DNA from 2 places in the Aquamicrobium lusatiense genome. Region 1 is predicted to be linked to the other one. Evidence: riboswitches for the same ligand, from Rfam matches in the RefSeq annotation. Region 1 holds a riboswitch; the other holds the start of a gene.
The links. Region 1 has a riboswitch for cobalamin ahead of HNR59_RS13275 (DUF1636 family protein). Riboswitches for the same ligand answer to the same signal wherever they lie in the genome.
Positions count from the first base shown of each region.

Region 2: it holds a riboswitch for cobalamin, as region 1 does, so the genes downstream of both, HNR59_RS20160 (ABC transporter substrate-binding protein) here and HNR59_RS13275 (DUF1636 family protein) in region 1, are expected to answer to the same signal.

Region 1 covers NZ_JACHEU010000001.1:2,765,859-2,771,701, reverse strand. Annotated here, with positions in the region: gene cobN (cobaltochelatase subunit CobN) at 1-721, opposite strand, end outside; gene cobW (cobalamin biosynthesis protein CobW) at 756-1,793, opposite strand; gene HNR59_RS13275 (DUF1636 family protein) at 1,790-2,209, opposite strand; cobalamin riboswitch at 2,247-2,448, opposite strand; gene HNR59_RS13270 (winged helix-turn-helix domain-containing protein) at 2,465-3,667, opposite strand; gene HNR59_RS13265 (NADH-quinone oxidoreductase subunit A) at 3,984-4,349, shown strand; gene HNR59_RS13260 (NuoB/complex I 20 kDa subunit family protein) at 4,340-4,921, shown strand; gene HNR59_RS13255 (NADH-quinone oxidoreductase subunit C) at 4,928-5,530, shown strand; gene HNR59_RS13250 (NADH-quinone oxidoreductase subunit D) at 5,531-5,843, shown strand, end outside.
Region 2 covers NZ_JACHEU010000008.1:39,683-45,525, forward strand. Annotated here, with positions in the region: gene HNR59_RS20145 (pseudoazurin) at 1-151, opposite strand, end outside; gene HNR59_RS20150 (ABC transporter ATP-binding protein) at 164-928, opposite strand; gene HNR59_RS20155 (FecCD family ABC transporter permease) at 925-1,908, opposite strand; gene HNR59_RS20160 (ABC transporter substrate-binding protein) at 1,977-2,993, opposite strand; cobalamin riboswitch at 3,147-3,349, opposite strand; gene HNR59_RS20165 (TonB-dependent receptor domain-containing protein) at 3,638-5,843, opposite strand, start outside.

The DNA of each region.
Region 1 (5,843 bases):
TCAGGCTGGAGACGAAGATTGGCACCGCCGCGATGCCGGTAAGGCGCAGTTCGGCGGTCAGCGCATCGATGGGGGCGACGTCGTTCGCCAGCAGCATGGAGCGGTAGAAGAGGATCGGCACGGCGGGTGCGGCGCTCTCGTCCGCGATCTGCGGTGTCTCGACCACGCCCGATCCGGGCTCATAATAGCCGGCTCTCGGCACGGGTTCCGGAGCAGGGGCCTCGGCCTCATGGCCGGCAAGGTTTGCGAGACGCCGCACCAGCGCCTGCATGTTGGCCGGGCCGCCCTCGCGGAAATAGCCCAGCAACAGGGAAAGTTCCTCGCGCGGCAGGGTGGAAGCCTGCGCCAGCCGCTCGTCCTCGTCGCGGCATTCGCCGGGCAGCAGTGCCAGCCTGATGCCTTTGGCGCGGGCGATGGCGGCAAGCTGGTCGCAGCCGTAGCGCCACCAGTCATAGCCGCCCAGAAGCCGCACCAGAATGACCTTTGCGTGGCTGGCGACGCTGTCCACCCACAGATCGACGGACATGGGATGGCGCAGGTCGCGCAGCGCGGCCAGCCGCATGGAGGGCAGGCGATCCGCCTCCGCCTTCCACGCGGATGCAAGCGCCGCCAGATCGCTGTCGGTGAAGGACAGCGCCACCACCTCGCCCGGCGTCTGGCGCAGGTCGACCGGCTCGATAACGTCATCGAGCGAGGCGGAGGTGGTGGTCAGGATATGCATGGTTCAATCCTGATGAGCGGCGCGCCTGCCGTGTTCAGCCCGCCAGTATCTTTTCGATCGCCGGCTGGTCGAGACCTTTCAGGCCAATCACCACCAGCCGCGAACGGCGCTCGTCCTGCGCCGTCCAGGCGCGATCATAATAATGATTGACGCGCGGACCAACAGCCTGAACCAGAAGGCGCATCGGCTTGCCCGCCACGTCCACGAAACCTTTGACGCGCAGCACGTCCTGCTGCTCGGCTGCAGCGGCGATGCGGTGGGCGAGGTCCTCGGGATCGGTGACGGAAGCGATGTCGACGATAAAGGTGTCGAAATCGTCGTGCTCGTGATCGCCGACGCCATCATGATGCGACTTGCGGTTTTCGATGTCGTCCTCGACGGCGAGGCCGAGGCCGAGCAGGATCGAGGGATCGACCTTGCCGTGCTCGGACGGAACCACCTTCACCGCCGGTCCGATATGGGCATCGACGATCCTGCGGGCGCGATCCGCACCAGCTTCATCGAGCAGGTCGTTCTTGGAGAGGATGATGAGGTCGGCGCAGGCCACCTGATCCTCGAAGACTTCTTCGATCGGGTCGTCATGGTCGAGCGACTCGTCCTCTGCGCGCTGGGCGGCAAGCGCGTCCATGTCGGAGGCGACCTTGCCCTCGGCAAGGGCCGGACCATCGACCACGGCAATGACGCCGTCCACGGTGACGCGGCTTTTCACCGTCGGCCACTGGAAGGCCTGCACCAGCGGCTTCGGCAAAGCGAGGCCAGAGGTCTCGATCAGGATGTGATCGACCTTCGGCGTGCGCGACAGGATCTGGTCGAGCGCCGGCACGAAATCGTCGGCAACCGTGCAGCAGATACAGCCATTGGCCAGTTCGACGATGTTTTCCTCGGGACAGGTGTCGATGCCGCAGCCTTTCAGGATTTCGCCATCGACGCCGACATCGCCGAACTCGTTGACGATGAGGGCGAGGCGCTTGCCTGCGGATTGTTCGAGCAGGTTGCGGATCAGCGTGGTCTTGCCGGCGCCGAGGAAGCCGGTGACGACGGTGCAGGGCACGCGGGTGGCGTTTGTGGTCATGATTGGTCCTTCAGAAGGGTCAGGGGAGGAATGCGCGCGACAAGGCCGCGCTTGAGTGAGTCGGGGCGGCCGCGCCACGGAATTTTTCCGTCTTCGGCGTTGGCCAGCTGACACGCGCCGGTCACCAGATCGGCGCCGCTGTCCTCGGCGAGGTCGCCGAAGACGTAGCTCCATGCGCCATCGTGCAGGATGGAGGCGCTGAGGCGGCGCTTGCAGTTGCCGAGGCATTCCACCGTGCGCACCTCGACCGGCTGGCCGGCGGCGGCACGGCGCGCGTCCTCGGCCAGCTTCTCACCGGCGCGCGGATGCGCATCCGAGCCGCTGGCGTCGCGGCAGGAAATGCAGACGATGATCGTGGTGCCGCTGGTCCGGTTGCCGGACTGGCCGGTTTCGCAGGCGGCGGGATTGCTGTCCAAAATACGCTCCTTGCCCGGGAAACCCGCCAGGCTTGCGGCTTTTCTCGTACAGACGGCAGGTCTCCTGGCTTGCGGGTCATCGCCCTGATGCCGCCTTCCCGGGGATCACCCAGTGGCTGCCGGCAAGGACTCGTCGCTTACAGTTGCGGGCACAGCCGCGGAGTCGGGAAAAATCCCTCACCGCGTTCCCTCTTAGCTCCCCTTCTTTGAAAGAGGAGACCGTCGCGGGGATTTAGGCTCGGGCGGGTCGCACTGTCAACGCGCGGCGATGGCGACCAGCGCAGGTCCGAGGCTGCCAGCCGGGGTGATTTCCATGCGGTCGAGCTGCAGCCACTGGCGCATCTGGTCCAGCTCTTCGCAAAGTGCGGCGGCGGTTTCAGGCGGCGCGTCAGGTTCGGCATAGGCGGCATGGACGCGCAGAGTGCCGGCGGGGCGGTCCGCCTTCAGGTCCACGCGCGCCACGATCCGGTCGCCAAGCAGGAACGGCAGGACGTAGTAGCCATATTGCCGCTTTTCGGCCGGCGTGTAGATCTCGATGCGGTAGCGGAAGCCGAACAGGCTTTCGGTGCGGTCGCGTTCGAACACCAGCGGGTCGAAGGGGGCGAGCAGGGTGCGGGCCTCGATCCTGCGCGGCAGGCGCGCGTCGCGATGCAGATAGGCTTGCTTGCCCCATCCTTTGACGGTGACGGGAATCAATTCCCCTTCCTCGACAAGATCTGCGATGAGCGGAGCGGTCTCCGTCGCGGCAAGTCGAAAGTAATCGCGCAGGCAGGCGGCGGTGGCGATGCCGTGGGCGCGCGCGGATATGCGCAGCAATTCGCGCTGGGCATCTGCCGCAGAGAGAACCGGCAGGTCGAGGACCGCCCGGGGCAGGACGCGTTCCGGCAGATCGTAAACCCGCTCAAACCCGCGCCTGTGGGCGGTGGTGATTCTTCCTGCCCAGAACAGCCATTCGAAGGCCATCTTTGCTTCGCTCCAGCCCCACCAGCCGCCGGAGCCCTTGTGGCCGTCCATGTCGGAGGCTGCGAGGGGCCCGCGCGTTTCAACTTCGCGAAATATCTCCGCGATGAAATCCGCCCGCTCGCGGCCGAACCTGGCCAGTCCGCGATACATCTCCTCGCCGCGCTCCGCCCTTTCCATGCGCCATCGCAGCAGCGGATAGGTCTCCAGCGGCAGCAGCGAAGCCTCATGCGCCCAGTACTCGAAAAGCTGGCGCTTCGCTCCCGGACGGGCCGCGTCGTCGAGCAGCGAAAGCGGGTAGGGGCCAAGCCGCGAATAGAGCGGCATATAGTGCGCCCGCACCACGGCGCTGACCGAGTCGATCTGGAAAAGCGCGGTGCGTGAAACGACACGGGAGACGTGCCGGCGGTCGGGTGCAATTTTTGCGCGAGGCGCGCCGAAGCCCTGCGCGGCCAGCGCAATGCGTCGTGCAAGGGCAGGGGAAATGGTTTCCTTCATATGATCCAAGCCTATCTGGAGTCATGGTTTACAGCAGCCCGATTCCTGCACGCTACCAGCTAAACCCCGGGAATACTGTCAGGACTAAAAGTGGAGTAAAAAGTGAAGGAAATCAAAGATGATCAGTTTTGTCGCAGATAGTGTGCAGTGCAGCGTTTTGAACAAGGTTTGACTTGCTTCGGCCATCCGCCTGCGCTAACCCTCGCCGCGTTGCAGCATGGGGCCGAAGAGGTTCCAGGGCAAATCTGTCACGCTTCCGTAACAGGGCCGGCTGCGCTAGTCTCAGGCGGATCCGCCGCCAACGGAAAGTTGCAGCATGAACGAGTTGCTAAGTTCGTATCTGCCGATCGTCATCTTTATCGGCGTGGCACTGGTGATCGCACTGGCGCTGATCGTGGCCCCCTTCCTGGTGGCCTATCGCGACCCCGATCCTGAAAAGCTGTCGGCCTATGAGTGCGGTTTCAACTCGTTCGACGATGCGCGCATGAAGTTCGACATCCGCTTCTATCTGGTGTCGATCCTGTTCATCATCTTCGATCTGGAGGTCGCGTTCCTGTTCCCGTGGGCGGTTTCGTTCGGCGATATCGGCATGCTCGGATTCTGGTCGATGATGGTGTTCCTTGGCGTTCTCACCATCGGCTTCATATATGAGTGGAAGAAAGGGGCGCTGGAATGGGATTGATCAGCGATTCCGGCACGCTTGTCGCGCCGCAGCCTAAGGGTATCCTCGATCCGCGTACCGGAAAGCCGGTCGGTTCGGATGATCCTTTCTTCATCGGCATCAACGACGAGCTGGCCGACAAGGGCTTTCTCGTCACCTCGACCGAGGCGCTCATCACGTGGGCGCGCACCGGCTCGCTGATGTACATGACCTTCGGTCTGGCCTGCTGCGCCGTGGAGATGATCCATAGCGCCATGCCGCACTACGACAGCGAGCGCTTCGGCATCGCGCCGCGCGCTTCGCCGCGCCAGTCCGACATCATGATCGTGGCCGGCACGCTCACCAACAAGATGGCTCCGGCGCTGCGCAAGGTCTACGACCAGATGCCGGAGCCGCGCTACGTGATCTCCATGGGCTCCTGTGCCAATGGCGGCGGTTACTATCACTATTCCTATTCCGTGGTGCGCGGCTGCGACCGCATCGTGCCGGTCGACATCTATGTGCCGGGCTGCCCACCCACGGCCGAGGCGCTGCTCTACGGCATTCTTCTCCTGCAGAAGAAGATCCGGCGCACCGGTACGATCGAGCGGTGATGAAATATGAGTGAAGCACTCACAGAGCTTGCCGCCCACATCACATCAAGGGGTGGTGTTGAGGTCCTGCACAGCGAGCTTGCCTATGGCGAGCTGACGATCACCGTTGCGCCGGCAGATATCGTGAAGATTTCGCGTTTCCTGCGCGATGACGAATCCTGCGGGTTCGTGTCGATCATCGACGTGTCGGGTGCGGATTACCCGGCGCGCGCCAACCGCTTCGATGTGAACTATCATCTGCTGTCGCCGCGCCGCAATCTGCGCATTCGCGTCAAGGTTCATGCGAATGAGGAGACCATCGTGCCTTCCGTCACCGAAGTGTGGCCGGGCGCGGACTGGTTCGAGCGCGAGACCTACGACCTGTACGGCGTGCTCTTCTCCGGGCATCCGGACCTGCGCCGCATCCTCACCGACTATGGTTTCGAGGGGCATCCGCTGCGCAAGGATTTTCCGCTGACCGGCTTTGTCGAGGTTCGTTATGACGACGAGGCCAAGCGCGTCGTTTACGAGCCGGTGGAGCTGAAGCAGGAGTTCCGCAATTTCGACTTCCTCTCGCCCTGGGAAGGCACGGATTATGTGCTGCCCGGCGATGAAAAGGTGAAGCAGTAAATGGCTGAAACCTCCGTCCGCAACTTCAACATCAACTTCGGCCCGCAGCATCCGGCGGCCCACGGCGTTCTGCGCCTCGTGCTGGAGCTCGACGGCGAGGTGGTCGATCGCGTCGATCCGCATATCGGTCTGCTGCATCGCGGCACAGAGAAGCTGATGGAGGCGAAGACCTATCTGCAGGCCGTGCCCTATCTCGACCGGCTCGACTATTGCTCGCCTATGAATCAGGAGCACGCCTTTGCACTGGCCACCGAGCGCCTGCTCGGCATCGAGGTGCCGAAGCGCGGCCAGATCATCCGCGTGCTTTATTCGG
Region 2 (5,843 bases), on a different contig from region 1:
CCGTGTCGCCGGGAGCAATCTGCAGAAAATCAGGCTCATAGACCATCGGGCCGGATGCGTTGCGGTTGAGCATTTTCACCTCGTGCATTTCGGCGAAAGCCGGTGCGGAGATGACGAGCGAGGCAAGCATCAGGGCGGAAACGAGACGCATATGGAATACCTTTCAGCGGAGATGGTCGAGGCGGAAAATGCGGGCGCCGTCGGCAGGATCGACGACGATGCTGGCGCGCACGCCGAATACCTCGGCGATGCGGTCGACGCTCAGAACCTCCTGCGGTGGCCCCAGCGCCACCAGCCGCCCGCCAGCCATGACGCCGACGCGGTCGCAGGCCAGCGCCTGATTGAGATCGTGCAGCGCGATGATCGATGTCACCGGCAGGGCGGCCACAAGGTCCAGCATGGAAAGCTGGTGGCGCACGTCGAGATGATTGGTGGGCTCGTCGAGCAGCAGGATGCGCGGGCGCTGGGCAAGGGCGCGCGCCAGATGCACGCGCTGCTTCTCGCCGCCGGAAAGCGTGGCCCAGAAGCGGCTTTCAAATCCGTGCAGATCCGCATCGGCCAGTGCCCCGGCAACGATACGGTCGTCCTCGTCCGACCACGGTTGCAGGGGCGTCAGCCAGGGCGTGCGGCCAATCTCCACCGCATCGCGCACGGTGATCGCCTCGCCGGTATCCGCCTGCTGTTCGAGATAGGCGATCTTTTGGGCCGCGAGCCGGCGCGGCAGACCGGAAAGCGGCTGCCCTTCCACGGCGACTTTGCCCGTTGTCGGCTTCAGAATTCCGGCAAGCAGGCGCAGCAGGGTCGATTTGCCCGAACCGTTGGGACCGACCAGTCCAAACGTCTCGCCCTCGCGCACGGAAAGATCCACGCCCTGCACGATCCGGAGACGGCGCACGCTCCAGCCGAGATTGCTTGCTTCAAGGATCATGGCCGGCGGCGTCCCCTGAGCAGGATCAGGGCGAAGGCCGGCGCGCCGACCAAAGCCGTGATGACGCCGATCGGCAGCACCTGACCGGGGATCATGGTGCGCGAAAGCACGTCAGCCGCGATGAGGAAGGCTGCGCCCGTCAGTGCCGTCGCCGGCACCAGGCGCCCATGGCGTACGCCGACGACGAAACGCGCGGCATGCGGGATGACCAGCCCGACGAAGCCGATGGAGCCGACGATGGAAACCATGACGGCAGTGACCAGCGCGGTCAACCCGATCAGCACGACCTGCACCCTGCGCACGGCAATGCCCAGCGAGGCTGCGGAGTCGGCGCCGAAGGCGAAGGCATCGAGCGCGCGCGCATGCCAGACGCAGGCAATCAGCCCGGTCAGGGCGATGGGTACGGCCAGCGTTACATCCGGCCAGCGCACGCCGCTCAGATTGCCGAGCAGCCAGAACATGATGCCGCGCGCCTGTTCGGCATTGGCCGATTTGGTGATGATGAAGGAGGTCAGTGCGTTGAAGAGTTGCGAGCCGGCGATGCCCGCCAGAATGATCTGTCCTGTGCCGCGCGTGGAAACGCCGCCGCCCGCCGCCCGTGCCAGCAGGGCGACCAGCAGGAAGGCGGTGACCGCACCGGCGAAGGCGCCGAGCGACATGGATACCGCCCCGCCGCCGATGCCGGCAATCGTCACCGTCACCGCACCCGTCGAGGCACCGGCGGAGATGCCGAGCAGATAGGGGTCGGCCAGCGCATTGCGCAGCAGCGATTGCAGCACGAGGCCGGACAGCGCCAGCCCCGCGCCACAGGATGCGGCCACCAGCGCACGCGGAAGGCGATAGTTCCAGATGATGCCCATGTCGATCGGATCGAGCGGATAGGCAGCACCCAGAACCTTGTTGGCCAGCGTCTGCACCACGATGGAGAGCGGAATGGGCGTCTCCCCGATGCAGGTGCCGGCAAAGACCGTCGCCGCCATGGCGACGAGCCCCGCAGGCCAGCGCCACCACAGGCGCGCTACGGAAGGCCGGCCTGCGGTGGTAATGGTCACCTGGCGATGCCCTTTTCGACCAGCGCGTCCGCCAGCACCTCGATGCCGGAAACCGTGCGCATGGTGGCGTCCATGGCATGGGCGTCCATCACCACGATGCGGTTGTTCTTCACCGCATCCATCTGGCTGGCAACCGGATCGCTCTTCAGGAATTCGAGCTTCTTCTCGAAGTCGTCGGCAGGGAAGCGGCGGCGATCCATTTTTGCGATCACGATCAGCGTCGGGTTGGCCTTGGCGATGGTTTCCCAGCCCACGACCGGCCATTCCTCATCCGATTCCACGATGTTGCGGATGCCGAGCTTGTCCAGCATGTAGGCCGGACCGCCCTTGCGACCGGCGACATAGGGATCGATGTTCATGTCGGCGCTGGAGAACCAGAACACGGCCGACACGTCCTTGAGATCGAGTGCTTTTGCGCGCTCGACCGCATCCTGCTCGCGCTTGACCAGATCGGCGACGACTTCCTCGCCCTTGTCCTGCACGTCGAAGATTTCGGCAAGCTCGCGCACGCCCTGATGGATGGTTTCGGTCGAGAAGGCGGCGGTGCGGGTGCCGTCGACGCCGACCGAGTTGTCCTTGGCCACGCAATCGGCAGGCATCACATAGGTCGGGATGCCGACCTCGTGGAACTGCTCGCGGGTGGCGACGATGCCCTCCGGCCCGACATGCCAGATGAACTGGACGGCAACGACGCCGGGCTTCTTCGCCACGACGCTTTCGAAGCTCGGGTCGTTGTCGGCAAGGCGCTCGACCTTGTCGTTGATCGCCTTGTGCTCGGGCAGAACGTCGGTGAACCAGACGGAGGTGCCGGTCACCTTGTCGCCCAGGCCAAGGGCATAGAGCGCCTCGGTGGCGGCCTGTCCGACGGTTACGCTCGTGGCTGGAGCCTTGTCGAAGGTGATCGTCTCACCGCAGTTTTCCAGCGTGAGCGGGTATCTGGTGGGTTCAGCGGACGCATGGGCCGTGAGCAGCGCAAGGCTGGCGGCGGCAAGTGCCAGACGCGGGAAGGTCATGACGCGAAGTTCTCCGATCGGTTTGCGGCAGGGACCGAAGGCTTCGGGTCGGGACGGCAATGGAAAGCCGCGCATCGCCACGGATGCGCAATAGAGCCCGTACAGGCAGGGACGGCTTCATCGACAACCTCTCCCGGGCACCCCGCCCGGCACATTCAGTTCCAGTTGTCGGCAGGTCTCCTGACTGACGGGTCACCGTCCCTTCCCCACCTTCCCGGGCCGAAGCCCAGTGGCATTTCGGGGAGAGGACTCAACCGCCTACAGTTGCGGGGGCAGTTTCGTTTCGCAGGCCTTTTTGAAGCCTACGGCGAATTCCCTCTTCGTTCCTTGCGGAAACCGACACCTGCTCGTATCGCATGTGCGTCAGGCTTTTCAAGCTATTCGTCGCGCCTTCCCCAGAGCCTTTTGCGGCCCCTGTCGGGGGAAGATCACAGCTTGCAAGCCCGCTCCTGCCTTGACCCATGATGAGGCTGAAAGAGCTGCCGGATGCAGTTGTTGCAGGGAGAGAGGCTCTGACGCTCGCCGGCCTGTGCGAGCACCCTGCCGATCTTGCCGTGGGTGGCACGTCCGGCACGGAGACGCCCGATTTGGGCGCCTCCCGCTGCGGTAAAGCCCTTCAGGTGCTGTTTCGTGATCTGCTGATCTCAGAACCTGTAGTTCAGCCCGACCTTGATCATGTGGAAATCGAGAGCGTTTGAGGCATTGCGGCCGTTCACGGTGCTCGAACTGCCCGGATGGTTGGTGGTCGTCGTCTCATAGATGGGCTTTTCATAGGGCGTGCAGAAGCTCGGATCCATGTCGCACAGCCATGCCATGCTGGGGTCCTGCGAAGGGTCGACCGTTTCATATCCGACGACGGTGGTCGTCGAGGTAGTATAATCCTTGCCTGTGCCGGCACGGGCATTTCTGAACCTGAAATCTTTCTTGCCGAAGCGGCTGTAGGTATAGTCGGCCTTGATCGACCAGTTGTCGTTCAGCGCATATTCGAGACCGCCGCCGATGGTAAAGCCGGCGCGTGTGGCGGCGGCCTTCTCGACGGAGAAAACGGTCGTTTGCGTACCGTTGGGGAGGGTTTCATCGGCCTGGTCGGAAATGTACTGGTCGCGCCACTGTGTTTCGCGGGCGAGCGCCAGTCCACCCGAGGCATAGGCCATGAAGCGGTTGCTGAAAGCGTAGCCGATCTTCGGGCGCAGGCTGGCCATCCAGTCGATGTCGTAGCTCGTATAGGCATCGGCATGGCCCTTGGCCGCCAGAACGGGATCGGTGGACAGAACCTTCTTCGATCCGGTGATGTTGTAGGTCTTGCTCCAGTCTCCCTCCAGACCGAACACAACCCCGTTGTCGAGCTGCCAGTTGTAGCCGGCCTGTACGCCGAACATGGCGCCGTTGAGCTTGAGATCCGCCGATTCCCGGGCAGCGATGGTGCTGTCGGAACCGTCGAGCGTCGTCGTGGAGCCCCATGTGCGGCCGAAGGCGCCGCCGGCATGCACGCCGGCATAGAGCCCGCTCCAGTCGATGGCCGCAGCTTCGCCACCGCGCGCCGCGCCGTGGCCGCCCGACAACCCGGCGAGCGGATTGCTGAACGGCTGGAAACTCTGCTCGCCACCGAAGGATCCCGTCAGGCTCGCATAGAAAGTCCGGCCCGGTCCCGGCTGCGTAACAAGGCCAAGCGGATCGACATAGAAGCGGTCGAACAGGTTCTCCACGCGCACCGCAGCGGTCAGGTCCTCGGTGATCCTGTATTCGGCGAAGACATCGACAAGCGTGTAGGGCTTCCAGTCGACAAGGGAGATGAACTCGCTGGCGCCCTGCGCGGTCACGTCGCCATGGCCGATGGCGCGGGGGCCGACATGGGAAATGCGCCCGCCAACCGTAAGCTGATCTTCGAGCAGCTTCTGCGACAGCGTCAGGTCGATCGTATATTCCGGCTGCACATGGTTGGTGGCATAGTCGCCGTAGAGCGATTTGTTCTCGCAGGTGCCGGCGGTGCGGCAATACTCGACGTTGAGGAAGTAGTTGGCCGAGAGATCGGCCGTGAAACCGCCGATCTCGTAGCGGCCGGAAAGCTCGATGCCGGAGAACTTCGCCCGGTCGATGTTCTCGATGTTCAGCGTCAGCGGCCCCGAGCCGTTACGGACCGACCGTGCGATATAGTCCTTCACACCCCAGTTGAAGTAGCCGAGCTTGAGCATGCCCCGGTCTTCGCCGGTCAGCAGACCGTCACGGGTCAGGTTGGTGCCGACTTCCCAGTTGCTGGAGCGCTCCGGCTTCACATCGGCGTTGGCGACCACGCTGTTGAAGGCCGAGACGGATTCGATGACGCTGGGTGCGCGCATCGTGTTGGAATAGTTGACGTAGAACTGCGAACCGTCGAAGGGCTCCAGCGTCACGCCGACGGATGGGCTGAACCCGCCATCATTGGTGCGGAAGCCGAGAACCCTGCTCTCGATGTCCTCGCGCTCATAGGGATCGTAACGATCCTTCGACCAGAAATGCGAATAGCGAAGCCCGGCGTTCAGCGTTGCCCAGTCGACCGGCTTCCATGCCGCCTTCGCATAGATTGCGGCTTCGTGGCGAATGGCGTCACGCGCGGTGTTCCAGGCTTCCAGCGCCGCCGTGTGGCGGCTGCCGCGCGTATCCTCGCCGCGATAGGACAGGCCGTAGCTGAGATCGACATCGCCATAGCCGGTCGAGAATTTCGACAGGTTGGAGAGATCGGCACCCCACATGTCGGAATCGGAGCCGACCCGGAACCCGGCAGGCAAGCCGATCTGTTCGGGCGTTACGCCGCGACCGCCGCGGATCGGGTTGCGCAGTTCCAGATGCGTCCAGTAGAGATTGCCCTTCAGG